3 regions of the Achromobacter xylosoxidans genome follow, and region 2 is predicted to be linked to each of the others. Evidence: predicted binding sites of a transcription regulator. Region 2 holds the regulator's gene; each other region holds the start of a gene.
What was found. Region 2 encodes LexA, which represses DNA repair genes until DNA is damaged. Its sites were predicted from a motif close to ACTGTATNNNNATACAGT; they were not measured.

Region 1 (4,916 bases), 2.2 Mb from region 2:
ACAGGGCAGCGGCGGGCGCAATCCACCACCCGGGGCGAACTGCCGCTGGAAGAAGAGGACCAGGCTTTCGGCCTCTACAAGTTCAATCCGCTGGCCGAATGGAGCGAAGGCGAGGTCTGGTCCGCCATCCGCGCGCTGGGCATTCCATACAACCCGTTGCACGACCAGGGCTACCCGTCCATCGGCTGCGAACCCTGTACCCGAGCCATCCGTCCCGGCGAAGACCTGCGGGCAGGGCGCTGGTGGTGGGAGTCGTCGGATTCCAAGGAATGCGGCCTGCATGCGGGCAACCGGGTCATCAGCATCGCGGCGCGCGCCGATTGATGCGGCCCACGAATTCGAAATCTGTTTTAGGGGAAGTGCATATGTCTGCAGTGATCCAACGCAGCCACCTGGATTGGCTGGAATCGGAAGCAATATTCATCCTGCGCGAGGTGGCCGCCGAAAGCGAGAAGCCCGTGCTGCTGTTCTCGGGCGGCAAGGACTCCGTGGTGCTGTTGCGCCTGGCCGAGAAGGCCTTCCGGCCGGGGCGTTTTCCGTTCCCGCTGATGCACATCGATACCGGCCACAACTTCGACGAAGTGATCGCCTTCCGCGATGCGCGCGCGGCCGAGCTGGGCGAGACCCTGATCGTGCGCAGCGTCGAGGACTCCATCGCGCGCGGCAGCGTGGTGCTGCGCCGCGAGACCGACTCGCGCAATGCCGCCCAGGCGGTGACGCTGCTGGAGGCGATCGAGGAATTCGGCTTTGACGCCTGCATCGGCGGCGCGCGCCGCGACGAGGAAAAGGCCCGCGCCAAGGAGCGCATCTTCTCGTTCCGCGACGAGTTCGGCCAATGGGATCCGAAGGCGCAGCGCCCGGAACTCTGGAACCTGTTCAATACCCGCGTGCATCGCGGCGAGAACATGCGCGTGTTCCCGATCTCGAATTGGACCGAGCTGGACGTCTGGCAGTACATCCAGCGCGAGCAGCTGGCGCTGCCGTCGATCTACTACAGCCACCAGCGCGAGGTCGTGCGCCGCAAGGGCCTGCTGGTGCCGGTCACGCGGCTGACCCCGCCGCAGGATGGCGAACAGGTCGAACGCCTGCAGGTTCGGTTTCGCACGGTGGGCGACATCTCCTGCACCTGCCCGGTGGCGTCGGATGCCGCCGACACCCGGGCCATCATTGCCGAAACCGCGGTGACCGACATTACCGAGCGCGGCGCCACGCGCATGGACGACCAGACTTCCGAGGCCTCGATGGAGCGCCGCAAGAAAGAAGGCTATTTCTGATCGCATGACACGCCGGCATTCGCCGGCGACCAGGAACGCACATGAACGCACTCAACGATTCTTTTCTTTCCGGCGCCGACACGGGCGTGCTGCGCCTGATTACCGCAGGCTCGGTGGACGACGGCAAATCGACGCTGATCGGCCGCCTGCTGTACGACAGCAAAGGCGTGTTCGCCGATCAGCTGGACGCGATCTCGCGCGCCAAGCACAAGCGCGTGGCGGGCGACGGCATCGACTTTTCGCTGCTGACCGACGGCCTGGAGGCCGAGCGCGAGCAGGGCATCACCATCGACGTGGCCTACCGCTATTTCTCGACGCCCGCGCGCAAGTTCATCATCGCCGACGCGCCGGGCCACGAGCAGTACACGCGCAACATGGTCACGGGCGCGTCGACCGCTGACGTGGCCGTCATCCTGATCGACGCCACCCGCGCGGCCGACGGCGTGCTGTTGCCGCAGACCAAGCGCCACAGCACCATCGCGCGCCTCTTGGGCATCCGTCACATCGTGGTGGCGGTCAACAAGATGGACCTGGTGGACTGGGACCGCACGGTGTTCGAGCGCATCCGCGACGCCTACGCCGACCTGGCGGGCAAGCTGGGCATCGAGCACTTCGACGCGCTGCCGCTGTCGGCGCTCAACGGCGACAACGTCGTCACGCTGTCGCCGCAAACGCCCTGGTACGAAGGACAGCCCTTGCTGGCCTTGCTGGAGTCGCTGGACCTGGCAAGCGATGGCCGCGCCTTGCCGTTGCGCTTTCCGGTGCAATGGGTGGCACGCCATGACGGCAGCCGCAAGGATGACTTCCGCGGCTATGCCGGCCGCGTCGCAAGCGGCGTGCTGCGGCCGGGCGACGAGATCACGGTGCAACCCTCGGGCGTGACGGCAGTCGTGAGCGAAGTGCGCGCCTTCGACCGCGCGCTGGATGAAGCGGTGGCGGGCGACTCGATCACGCTGGTGCTGGACCGCGACGTGGACGTGTCGCGCGGCGATGTGATCGTGCATGCGTCGGCGCCGGCGCAGGTCGCGCGCGAATTCGAAGCCGAGCTGTGCTGGCTCGATGCGCAGGCCTTGAATCCCGCACGCAAGTATCTGCTGAAGTCGGGCACGCGCCTGACCTCGGCGAAGATACGCGCGGTGCTGTCGCATCGCGACATCCACGAACTGCAGGAAGTGGAGAACACCGAGGGCACGCTGCGCATGAACGATATCGGACGCGTCACGCTCACCACGCGCGAGTCGCTGGCGGTCGATCGCTATGCCGATGTGCCCGCGACCGGCGCATTCATTCTGATCGACGAAGCCACGCATCAGACCGCTGCGGCAGGTATGTTGCGCTAATCCGCAAGAGGCCGGAAAACAACGGGCCTCCAGCCCCCGCAGAACCTGTTGTTTTTCTGCTAGATCCAGTATTGGTGCGGGTTTCCGGGCGATCTCGCCTGATGAAAACGATTTGTCCGGACGGCGCCGGCGTCTTGCGGTAAAGTGGGGCTGTCTTACGAAAAGGCTTTTGGTGCTTGTCAAAACCACTGTGTTTTTGTACAGTAGTTTTCATGGCACGCACCGATCATTCTTTTCCCGCCGGTTCTGGGTCCCCGGCTGCCGCCCCCGCCGCCTTGCGCGGTCGGGGTGCGGTTACTAATGTTCGGCATCGCTTTCAGCGCGATGACCGCGTGCAGGTCGACGACGGCTGGTCTTCCTCCGGTCTGCCCGCCGACTTCGTAGACTCCGTCCCCGATAATTTCCCCGAAGCTGCCGCCGGCGAGCAAGCCGCCCGCGTCATTCCCATCGTGCCGGATGCGCGCATTGCGCCGCCCGCTCCCAAGACCACGGTCACCGCCGAAGAAGCGCGCAAGATGCTGTCGCGCAACGATTCGCCCGACATTCCCTTCGACGTGGCGGTAAATCCGTACCGCGGCTGCGAGCATGGCTGCGTCTATTGTTACGCCCGGCCCACCCATTCCTACCTGGGCCTGTCGCCCGGGCTGGACTTCGAAACCCGGCTGGTGGCCAAGGCCAATGCGGTAGAGGCCCTGCGCGCCGAACTCGCGCGGCCAGGCTACAAGCCGTCTCCCATCAACATCGGTTCCGCCACCGACGCCTACCAGCCCATCGAACGCGAATGGCGGCTTACCCGCGGCCTGCTGGAACTGATGCTGGAAACCCGCCATCCGCTCACCATCGTCACCAAGAACGCGCTGGTCGCCCGCGACCTGGACCTGCTGGCCGCCCTGGCCGAGCAGAAGCTGGTGGTGGTGTACATGAGCATCACCACGCTGGACGCCGGCATGGCCCGCACGCTGGAACCGCGCGCCGCCGCACCGTGGCGCCGGCTGGAAGCGGTACGCAGCCTGACCGACGCCGGCGTGCCGGTGGGCGTGCTGGTGGCGCCCATCATCCCGTTCATCAACGACGAGTCCATGGAGCACATCCTCCAGGAGTCCAAGGCTGCCGGCGCGCACTATGCCAGCTACACCGTCCTGCGTCTGCCCTGGGAGGTCAAGACCCTGTTCGAGGACTGGCTCAATGCCCATTTCCCGGACCGCGCCCAGCGCGTCCTGCATCGCATCGAAGACCTGCGCAACGGCCGCCGCAACGATCCCAATTTCGGGTCGCGCATGCGCGGGACCGGCGTCTGGGCCGATCTGCTGCGCCAGCGCTTCACCATCGCCACGCGCAAGCTGGGCTTGAACCGTCATCGCCTGGCGCTGGACTGCGACCGTTTCCTGCCTCCCGCCGCCGCCGCGGCGAAGGCTGCCGATTTCCTATCCCCGGCTGGCGCGCAAGCGTCTTCAGGGGTCCCTTTTCCCGCCGTATCGCCCGCAGCCGGCGGCGCGCACGGGCGCGTAGCGCGCCAGTTGCAAGCCATGGCCGCAGGCCAGTTGTCATTGTTCGATTGACCGCCGGCTGCCGCCGCGCATGCCTGCCGGGGGGCTATGCCCTGGCGCTGGACCGTCTTTCCTAGGAGTTCCCATGAACACCGCTGATATTTCCGTCTTGTCGGATGAACTCGTCGTCACCCTGAACCCGCTGCGCCGCGGCACGAACCGCGCCCGCGCCTGGTGCGCCAGGGTCGCCGGCATGGCGCTGCCCTGGAATACATCCGCAGCCGATGTCGAACCGCGCCGCCGCACGCGGCCCGGTTCCGCCCCGGCTCGCTGGCCGTTCCCGCCCGCGCCCGCCGAAGCCGGGGCGCTGGCTGGTCCGGCAGTCGCCGCGCCGATGTCCGCGCCCGCAGCGCCGGTCGCGCCGGTCGAGGCCGCGGTTGCCGCCGCGCCTGCCGCCGCGCGCGAGCGCAGCCTGGGCAACGCCACGGTGGAACCCGTAACGGCGCAGGTGACCATGAAGGCCATGGTGATCGATGTGGTAATGGTGCTGGCCTGGGGGGCGATCATCCCCGGCCTGATGTGGCTGGGCGCGGCCGCCGGATTCTGAGCGGCCCTATGCCCGGCGGTAGCCGGCAGGCCGGGCGTAAGCGGTAGGTACGCGCCAGCCCCGCCAGCCGCAGTGGCCAGGAGCGGTGCTCGTCAGCTTGAACCGAGCAGAATGACACCCGCGAGGATGGCCATACAACCCGCCAGCCGGCCCGGTCCGACTTTTTCGCGCAGCAGGAACATGCCGGCCAAGGTGCCGAGCATCATCG
Region 2 (4,916 bases):
GACGGCCACCCGACCACAATCCCAAACACCCTGGGCGAAATTATCGCCAGCGGCGACTTGCTGATGTCGGGCTACCTGAACATGCCCGAACAGACCGCGGCCGTCCTGAAAGATGGCTGGTTCCACACCGGAGACATCGGTGTCATCGATGAACGCGGGTTCCTGTTCATCAAGGGCCGCAGCAAGGACATCATCATCAGCGGCGGCTTCAATGTGTATCCCTCTGACGTCGAAAACGCCTATGCGCAACACCCCGGTATCGCCGAATGCGTGGTGTTCGGCAATGCCGACGACGACTGGGGCGAACGCGTCGAAATGGCGGTCGTGCCGATTCGGCCGGGCTCGGTCAGCGTCCAGGCGCTGATCGACTACGGCAAGCAGCAGTTGGGGTCCGTGCGGACACCCAAAATCATCCACATCGTGCAGTCTTTTCCAAAAAACACGCTGGGCAAAATCGACAAGCGGCGAATCATCGACGACTTGCGCAACGCGACCCGGCAGGAGGAACATCGATCATGAATTTCAAGACCTGGATTGCCGCCACAAGCTGCGCATTCGCCGTCACGCTGGGCGGCCCCGCGGCCGCAGCCTTTCCGGAGCAGCCCATCCGCTTCGTGGTCGGGTTTCCGCCGGGAGGGTCGACAGATATCGTCGCGCGGGTATTGGCTGAAGGCCTGTCGCGTGAACTGGGACAGGCCGTGGTCGTCGAAAACAAGGCCGGCGCTGGCGGCACTATCGGCGCCTCGTCGGTCGCGCACGCCAAACCCGACGGCTACACCATCTTCCTGGGTACCGTAGCCACCAACGTGATCAACCCGCTGCTGCGCAAGGAGCTGAATTTCGACCCTATCAAGGATTTCACCATGATTGGCGAGGTTGGCTTCTACACCAATCTGGTGCTGGTCAATGCCGATTCCAAGTACCAGAACCTGCGCACGCTGGTCGCCGACGCAAAGCAGCGGCAGTTGTCGTACTCCAGCCCCGGGGCTGGCACATCGCCGCACATGACCGGCGAGTACTTCAAGATCCTGACAGACGCGAAGATGCAGCACATTCCCTTCTCGGGCAGCGGGCCGGCGTTAACCGCGCTGATGGGTGGTCACGTCGACCTCGGGTTCGACAATCTGCCTGCGGCCCTGAGCCTGGTGCAGTCGGGCAAAGTGCGGGCGCTGGCCATCACCAGCAGCACGCGCATCAAGGAACTGCCCGACGTGCCCACCGCCGAGGAACTGGGAGTGAAGAACATGAGCGTGGACGCCTGGGTCAGCGTCATGGGCCCGGCCGGCATTCCTGCCGACCGGCTGTCGGTGCTGAGCGCCGCCTTGCTGAAAACGTTGACCAAACCCGACATCATCCGCAAGCTTGAAGACAAGGCCGTCACGATCAAAGCCACCCGCCCGGACGAATTGCAGGGCTATATCGAATCCGAGACCCAAAAGTGGCGCAGCGTCATCGAGACGGCCGGAATCAAGCCGGAGTAACAGACGCCGCATCGTCCAGGCCCGGCCGCGCCATGGAGCCGCAAGCACATGGCTTTCCAGCGTCCGGGCGCCGCCGGTTCCGCCGGGCCCGTCCAATCGGGACATTCTGAGCGGCCTGCCATTACGTTGGCTTTGAGACGGTCCGCCCCGAGCTTGCTTTTTTGCGCTGCGTCCCCCAGAATGGCGCTGTATATATGTACAGTCCGCTAGCACCGGATCATCGCCATGGCCAGCAAACTCACTGATCGCCAACAACAAATCCTGGATCTCATCAGGCAGACCGTCACGCGCACGGGCTTCCCGCCGACCCGCGCCGAAATTGCCCTGGCCCTGGGTTTCCGATCCCCCAACGCGGCGGAAGATCACCTCAAGGCGCTTGCCCGCAAGGGCGCCATCGAGCTGACCGCCGGCGCGTCGCGCGGCATCCGCCTGAAGGACGCCTCCCCTGCCCCCACGCAAAGCTCGCTGCCCATGCCGGGCCTGGCCCAATTGCTGCTGCCGCTGGTCGGCCGCGTCGCTGCGGGCAGCCCCATCCTGGCCGCCGAACACGTGGAACGCGAAGTCGGCGTCGATCCCAACCTGTTCGCCCAGACGCCCGACTACCTGCTCAAGGTGCGCGGCATGAGCATGCGCGACGCTGGCATCCTGGAAGGCGACCTGCTCGCCGTAAAGAAAGCCTCGGAAGCCCGCAATGGTCAGATCGTGGTCGCCCGCCTGGGCGACGACGTCACCGTCAAGCGCCTGCAACGCCAGAACGGCCACATAGAACTCCTGCCCGAAAACCCCGATTTCGAACCCATCGTGGTCGAAGCTGGCCAGGATTTCGCGCTGGAAGGCATCGCGGTGGGCCTGATCCGCACGCACGCGCTGCACTAGGAACCAACAGCTCCTGCGCCTGCGCAGCATAAAAAAACCCCCGCCAATTTCTTGGCGGGGGTTTTTTGTTGGAAGCCGCATCCAGGAGGGGCGCCGCTTACTGGCGGCGTCGCTCCCGGTTCCATCAGTGCTTGAGCACCGGGTCGGTCGAACCCGGTTCGGCAGGCTTGGCCACCAGGGGTTCCTTGACCGCTTCTTCCTCGGCCAGGGGCTCCGGCAGGCGCTCCAGCGCCAGTTCCAGCACCTTGTCGATCCAGCGCACCGGCACGATCTCGAGATGGTTCTTGACGTTGTCCGGGATCTCCGCCAAATCCTTGACGTTTTCTTCCGGAATCAAGACCGTCTTGATGCCGCCACGGTGAGCTGCCAGCAGCTTTTCCTTCAGGCCGCCGATGGGCAGGACCTCGCCGCGCAGCGTGATCTCGCCGGTCATTGCGACATCGGCGCGCACCGGGATGCGCGACAAGGCCGACACCATGGCCGTGGTGATCGCGATACCCGCGGACGGACCGTCCTTGGGCGTCGCGCCTTCCGGCACGTGCACGTGCATGTCGTGCTTCTCGAACACGCTGTCGGCAAAGCCCAGGCGGCGGGCGCGGGAACGCACTACCGTGCGGGCCGCCTCGACCGACTCCTTCATCACGTCGCCCAGCGAGCCGGTGCGTTGGATGACGCCCTTGCCGGGCATGTCCGCGACTTCGATCGTCAGCAGGTCGCCGCCGACTTCCGTCCAGGCCAGACCCGTCACCTGACCGATCTGGTTTTCCTTTTCGGCCATGCCGAAGGCATAACGGCGCACGCCCAGGAATTCACTCAGGTTGTCGCCCGTGACGTTGACCGGCTTGACCTCGGCGGCCTTGCCTTCAGCCTTGGCGCGGTCGCTCTGGGTCAGCAACTGCTTGATGACCTTGCGGCAGATCTTGCCCACTTCGCGTTCGAGCGCACGCACACCGGCTTCGCGGGTGTAGTAGCGCACGATGTCGCGCAGCGCGCTGTCGTCGACCGTGAGTTCGCTATCCTTCACGCCGTTGTTCTTCATCAGCTTGGGCAGCAGATGGTCGCGGGCGATGTGGATCTTCTCTTCCTCGGTGTAACCCGACAGACGGATCACTTCCATGCGGTCCAGCAGCGCCGGCGGAATATTCAGCGTGTTGCTGGTGGCCACGAACATGACGTCGGACAGGTCGAAGTCGACTTCGATGTAGTGGTCCTGGAACGTGTGGTTCTGTTCCGGATCCAGCACTTCGAGCAACGCCGACGAGGGATCGCCGCGGAAATCCATGCCCAGCTTGTCGATTTCATCGAGCAGGAACAAGGGATTGCGCACGCCGACCTTCGACATGTTCTGGACGATCTTGCCAGGCATGGAGCCGATGTACGTGCGGCGGTGGCCGCGGATCTCGGCTTCGTCGCGCACGCCACCCAGCGCCATGCGTACGAACTTGCGGTTCGTCGCCTTGGCGATGGATTGGCCGAGCGAGGTCTTGCCGACGCCCGGAGGGCCGACCAGGCACAGGATCGGCGCCTTCACCTTGTCCACGCGCTGTTGCACGGCAAGGTATTCCAGGATCCGTTCCTTGACCTTTTCCAGACCGTAGTGGTCGTTGTCCAGCACCGTTTCCGCGTTGCTGATGGAATTGTTGATCTTGCTCTTCTTCCTCCAGGGGAGGTTGATGAGCGTATCGATGTAGTTGCGCACCACGGTGGCTTCTGCCGACATGGGCGACATGAGCTTGAGCTTCTTGAGCTCGGCATCGGCCTTCTTGCGCGCCTCTTTGGGCATGTGGGCAGCGATGATCTTCTTTTCGAGCTCTTCGATGTCCGCGCCTTCCTCGCCCTCGCCCAACTCCTTCTGAATGGCCTTGACCTGCTCATTCAGGTAGTAGTCGCGCTGGCTCTTTTCCATCTGCTTCTTCACGCGGCCGCGAATCCGCTTTTCGACCTGGAGGATGTCGATTTCGGTTTCGAGTTGCGTGAGCAGGCCTTCGAGGCGCTCGGAGGTGCCGACGATCTCGAGCATCTTCTGCTTCTGCTCGAGCTTCAAGGGAAGATGCGCGGCGATCGTGTCGGCCAGGCGTCCGGCATCATCGATGCCAGCCAGCGAGGTCAGGATCTCCGGGGGGATCTTCTTGTTCAGTTTTACGTACTGCTCGAACTGCGCAACGATGGCGCGGCGCAGGGCTTCGGTTTCGGAGCCTTGCATGGCGTCCGGTTCGATCGGCGACACCTGGCAGGTGAAATGCGAATCGGCATCTTCGATGCTGTTGATGCGGGCGCGCTGGGTGCCCTCGACCAGCACCTTGACGGTGCCGTCGGGCAGCTTGAGCATCTGCAGGATGCCGGCTACGCAGCCGATCTCGTAGACGTCTTCGGGGGTGGGGTCATCCTTGCCGGCGGATTTCTGGGCCACCAGCATGATGCTCTTGCCCGCTTCCATCGCAACCTCGAGCGCGCGGATAGAGCGCGGGCGGCCGACGAACAGCGGGATGACCATGTGCGGAAACACCACGACATCGCGCAGTGGGAGCAGGGGCAGGTCGATCGGGTCGGAAGGCAGGG
Region 3 (4,916 bases), 2.1 Mb from region 2:
CTGGTCCGAGCCTTCGAAGCCCAGGTCGGTACTCAGCGAGAGCGCCTGCGGCACCCAGTGCATGGCCTGTTCGTAGGCGATGGCGTTGATGTCCGTGCGCGTCATGCCGATGGCGCTGGGGTTCTCGGCCCGGGCCAGCAGCAGCAGCTGGTTCACCAGGCGCGTGGCGCGTTCGGAGCCGGTCACGAGCTGGCGCAGGCTGGACTGCATTTCCTCGGGGCTGGCGTCGCGCAGGGCCAGTTCGGCCTGCGTGCGCAGGCCGGCCAGCGGGGTCTTCAGCTGGTGCGCGGCGTCCGCGACGAAGCGGCGCTGCGCCTGCACGTTGGACGAAAGCCGATCCAGCAGGTCGTTCATTGCGGCCACCAGGGGCGCGATCTCGGTGGGGGCGGCGCGCTCGTCGATGGGCGACAGGTCGTCGGGCCGGCGGGCCCGCAGGCGCTGCTGCAGCGCATTCAAAGGCGCCACTCCGCGCGACAGCCCGAACCACACCAGCAGCACGGCGACAGGCAGCACCACGAACTGCGGAATGATCACGCCCTTGATGATGTCGTTGGCCAGTTGCGTGCGCTTTTCGACGGTTTCGGCGGCGATCAGCAGCGCCGGCTGGGTATCCGGCAGATGCAGGTCCACCCAGGTGAACGCCAGCCGGACCCCGAAGCCGCGCAAGGTCGCGTCTTCGTACTGGACTTCGCCGGGGCGGGGCTGGCCCACGGTGGAAGGCAGGGGCAGGGCGCGGTCGCCGCCCAGGTATTCGCCGCGGCTGCCCAGCGCCAGCCAGAACACGCTATCGGTCTCGTCGGCGTGCAACACCTCGCGCGCGGTGTTGGTCATCTTCAGCACGGCCCGGCCGTCCTGCGCGTGCACCTGCAAGGTCAGTACATGGAGGTTGTTGGCCAGCGCGCGGTCGTAGGGCACGTTGGCGATGTTCTGGGCCACCACATAGGTGATGGCCACGCTCATCGGCCACAGGAGGAACAGCGGCGCCAGCATCCAGTCGAGGATTTCGCCCAGCAGGGAGCGCTGCGGCGGCGCGAAGCTCGGGCCCTTGGCCCCCGCCCGCATGACATCCAGTGCTTCCTGGTTCAGCGCTTCCGGCGGCGCCGCTTCAGCTTGCGAGGTACGCCGCACCCTGGTCCCGCTCAAGACAGTAGCCCAGGCCGCGCACGGTCACGATCTTCACGCCGCTGGGTTCCAGCTTCTTGCGCAGGCGATGGACGTAGACCTCGATGGCGTTGGTGCTGACCTCTTCGCCCCATTCGCACAGGTGGTCGACCAGTTGCGTCTTGCTGACCATGCGGCCGCTGCGGGTCAGGAGGATCTCGAGCAGGCTGACTTCGCGCGCCGACAGGTCCAGGGTCTGGTCGTCGACCATGGCGACGCGGCCGGTCTGGTCGAACAGCAGGCGGCCGTGCTTGATCATGGTGGCGCCGCCGCCCGCGCCGCGCCGGGTCAGGGCCCGTACGCGGGCCTCGAGCTCGGACAGCGCGAAAGGCTTGGCCATGTAGTCGTCGGCGCCCAGGTCCAGACCTTTGACGCGCTGTTCGATGCTGTCGGCCGCAGTCAGGATGAGTACCGGCAGGGCGGAATTGCGGGCGCGCAGGCGGCGCAGCACTTCCAGCCCGGCCAGTTGCGGCAGGCCGAGGTCGAGGATGAGCAGGTCGAATGCCTGGGCCGCCAGCGCCGAATCGGCCGCCAGTCCGTCGCGCACCGCATCCACGGCATAGCCGTTGTGGCGCAACGAGCGGGACAGGCCGTCGGCCAGGATGCTGTCGTCTTCGGCGATCAGGATACGCATGGGCTACAGTGAGAAAAGGCCCCGCGGCGCAAAGGGGACAAAACGCCGGGTTCGTCTGGCATTCTGGCATAGGGCGCCAAGCTTGCCACTCAGGGTATACGTGCAAAACACTGGCACACTGGTTTTATGTACAGTATAATCCGATGCCATAATCTGACCCGTTGCTCAAAGCACCCGCCTAACCCTGCGGCACTTCCCTAGACACCAGATACGTTACAGACAGGACTCTACATGGACGACAAAACCACCAAGGCCGCCGCATCGGAAAAGGCCAAGGCGCTTGCCGCCGCGCTTTCGCAGATCGAAAAGCAGTTCGGCAAGGGCTCGATCATGCGCTACGGCGACAACGATGTTTCGCATGACATCCAGGTGGTTTCCACGGGCTCGCTCGGTCTGGACATCGCGCTGGGCGTCGGCGGCCTGCCGCGAGGCCGCGTGGTTGAAATCTACGGTCCGGAATCCTCGGGCAAGACCACGCTGACGCTGCAAGTGGTCGCTGAAATGCAAAAGCTGGGCGGCACCTGCGCCTTCGTCGACGCCGAACACGCGCTCGACGTGCAATACGCCTCCAAGCTGGGCGTGAACCTGGCCGACCTGCTGATCTCGCAGCCGGACACGGGCGAGCAGGCCCTGGAAATCACCGATGCGCTGGTGCGCTCCGGTTCGGTCGACCTGATCGTCATCGACTCGGTGGCCGCGCTGGTGCCCAAGGCCGAAATCGAAGGCGAAATGGGTGATTCCCTGCCCGGCCTGCAAGCCCGCCTGATGAGCCAGGCGCTGCGCAAGCTCACCGCCACCATCAAGAAGACCAATTGCATGGTCATCTTCATCAACCAGATCCGCATGAAGATCGGCGTGATGTTCGGCAACCCCGAAACCACCACCGGCGGCAACGCGCTCAAGTTCTACGCCTCCGTGCGCCTGGACATCCGCCGCATCGGTTCCATCAAGAAGGGCGACGAAGTCGTCGGCAACGAAACCCGCGTCAAGGTCGTGAAGAACAAGGTCGCGCCGCCGTTCAAGCAGGCCGAATTCGACATCATGTACGGCGCCGGCATCTCGCGCGAAGGCGAAATCATCGACCTGGGCGTGGCCGCCAATGTGGTGGACAAGTCCGGCGCCTGGTACAGCTACAACGGCAATCGCATCGGCCAGGGCAAGGACAATGTCCGCGAGTACCTGAAAGAACACAAGGAACTGGCCATCGAAATCGAGAACCGCGTTCGCGAGAACCAAGGCATCGTCAGCCGCGCGGCAGAATTCGTGCCGACCGCGGAAGATACCTCCGAAGAGTAATCGGATCGGTGGCGGGCCTGGCGCGGCGCAATTCAGCTTCGCCGCAAACGGCCGGCCTATCGCGTCGGGGTAGCCCGAACAGTTGCGGCAGGCGCCAGGACGGGCCTGCCGTTATGCATAGCAAGCAGGAAACGCATGAGCTGGAAACCGCCGCCCGCCTCAGCCGAACGCCTACGCGCCAAGCTGGACGATGAATTCGAAACCGTGGCCAAGCCCCAGGGGTTGCGCCGCACTTCGGATGCGCGCCGCGATCAGGAAGCGGAATCCAGCGATGCGCCAGATCAGTGGAGCCGCAGCTCGGAAGCCGGCAATGCGCGCCGCGGCCGCCGTGCCGTCGCCGGAGCCGAGGACGGCCCGGATGCGGACGGCCAATCCGCCCGCAAGGGGCCGTCGCTGAAGATGCGGGCCGTGGGCTATCTGTCGCGGCGCGAGCATGCCCGCGAAGAGTTGGCGCGCAAGCTTGCCGCCTACGCCGAGGACCCGGGCGAGGTCGAGGCCGTGCTGGATGCCCTGGAAAAAGAAGGCTGGCTGTCCACCGAACGTTTTGCGCAAAGCCTGGTGCACCGCCGCGCATCGCGCCAGGGGGCGGCGCGCATCGTGCAGGAATTGCGCCAGCATGGGGTGGACGACAACCAGGTCGCCGAATTGCGCGAACAGCTGCGGGCCACCGAGTACGACCGCGCGCTGGAGGTCTGGAAGAAGCGCTTCAGCGCCAAGCCGGAAGACCGCGCGGCCTACGCCAAGCAGGCGCGCTTTCTGGCCAGCCGCGGCTTTGCGCATGACGTGATCCGCCGGATACTGGGCGAGAGCGACGAGGATTGAGCAGCCCTGTGCGGGGCTTGTCCGTACGCCCATGAAAATCCGCCGTGGCGGATTTCCCAAAAAGCGAGGCGACGGGCCTTATTCCTGGATGGCAGACAGGAAATCCGGGTCCTTGGCCAAAGCTTCGGTGCTGAGCCGTATCGAATCGTTTAGCGAAGTGAAGAAATTGGCGAACTTGTTCGTGCGTCGCTTGGTTTCCTTGGTTTGCGTGTACACGGGCTTCTGCGTGGCCTTGTCGGTCACGACATAGGCGATACGCAATGTCCAATCCACCGAATACCCCAGGTCGTCCGCCAGGAATTCCTCGACTTCGGCGGTCAATAGACGGCGCTGTTGGTTGCCATTGACCTTGACGCCGATGAAGCGCAGTTCGGCAAAGGTGGCATCCCGGACAAAGTCCTTGACGTCCTTTTCGAGCAATATGCTGCCGATTGCGGTGTTGCGGATCTGATTCGGAGCGATTTGCGGGGCGCGGTAGCTGCCAGTGGAGTTCGGTGAGCTGGCCTGCTGCGAGGTCGACAGGCCGGCGTTGGCGTAGCGCTGGGGTTTGGGCTGTTCTGCCGCCTCTTTCTTGTTGGGTTCGTAGGTGAAATCGCCGACTTCGACAGCCCCTTCAGCGCTGATCACCGAGGAAGGCGAGTACTGCACCGGGAGCGTGTTCGGAACGTTGCCGCAACCCGCCAGCAAGGCGATGGAAGCAAGAATGGCCGAACGGCCGATAACGCGCGCTGAGAACAACGATGGCAAGAGCATGTTTTTGCTGCTGGCTCGAAGGTTTGAGGGAGCAGCATTCTAAGCCTTATGTACTAAATTGAATCTTATTATTTTTTAATGTATCGCGAGTCGGCGACATACGGCAGGGGCGCTATTTTGCCGACTTGATCCCCGACAAGGTCTTGAAGCACACATCCCGGGTAATGGTCAGGAACTCATCGATGTACGAGGCCTCCGTGTCCTCGCTGCGCACCGTCGCATACAGCGTGCGCCACACGCCTTGCGGGCC

Region 1: the regulator LexA is predicted to act here: its motif matches at 2,802-2,819, upstream of IAG39_RS22860 (PA0069 family radical SAM protein).
Region 3: the regulator LexA is predicted to act here: its motif matches at 1,913-1,930, upstream of recA (recombinase RecA).

What each region holds. Positions count from the first base shown of each region.
Region 1 is NZ_CP061008.1:4,917,639-4,922,554, reverse strand. It holds gene IAG39_RS22875 (phosphoadenylyl-sulfate reductase) at 1-324, shown strand, start outside; gene cysD (sulfate adenylyltransferase subunit CysD) at 366-1,274, shown strand; gene IAG39_RS22865 (sulfate adenylyltransferase subunit 1) at 1,316-2,614, shown strand; gene IAG39_RS22860 (PA0069 family radical SAM protein) at 2,827-4,173, shown strand; gene IAG39_RS22855 (hypothetical protein) at 4,247-4,708, shown strand; gene IAG39_RS22850 (DMT family transporter) at 4,801-4,916, opposite strand, start outside.
Region 2 is NZ_CP061008.1:2,745,052-2,749,967, reverse strand. It holds gene IAG39_RS12915 (class I adenylate-forming enzyme family protein) at 1-519, shown strand, start outside; gene IAG39_RS12910 (Bug family tripartite tricarboxylate transporter substrate binding protein) at 516-1,481, shown strand; gene lexA (transcriptional repressor LexA) at 1,707-2,357, shown strand; gene lon (endopeptidase La) at 2,482-4,916, opposite strand, start outside.
Region 3 is NZ_CP061008.1:4,801,678-4,806,593, reverse strand. It holds gene IAG39_RS22290 (sensor histidine kinase) at 1-990, opposite strand, end outside; gene IAG39_RS22285 (response regulator transcription factor) at 1,106-1,795, opposite strand; gene recA (recombinase RecA) at 2,027-3,091, shown strand; gene recX (recombination regulator RecX) at 3,227-3,913, shown strand; gene IAG39_RS22270 (hypothetical protein) at 3,992-4,666, opposite strand; gene IAG39_RS22265 (LysR family transcriptional regulator) at 4,779-4,916, opposite strand, start outside.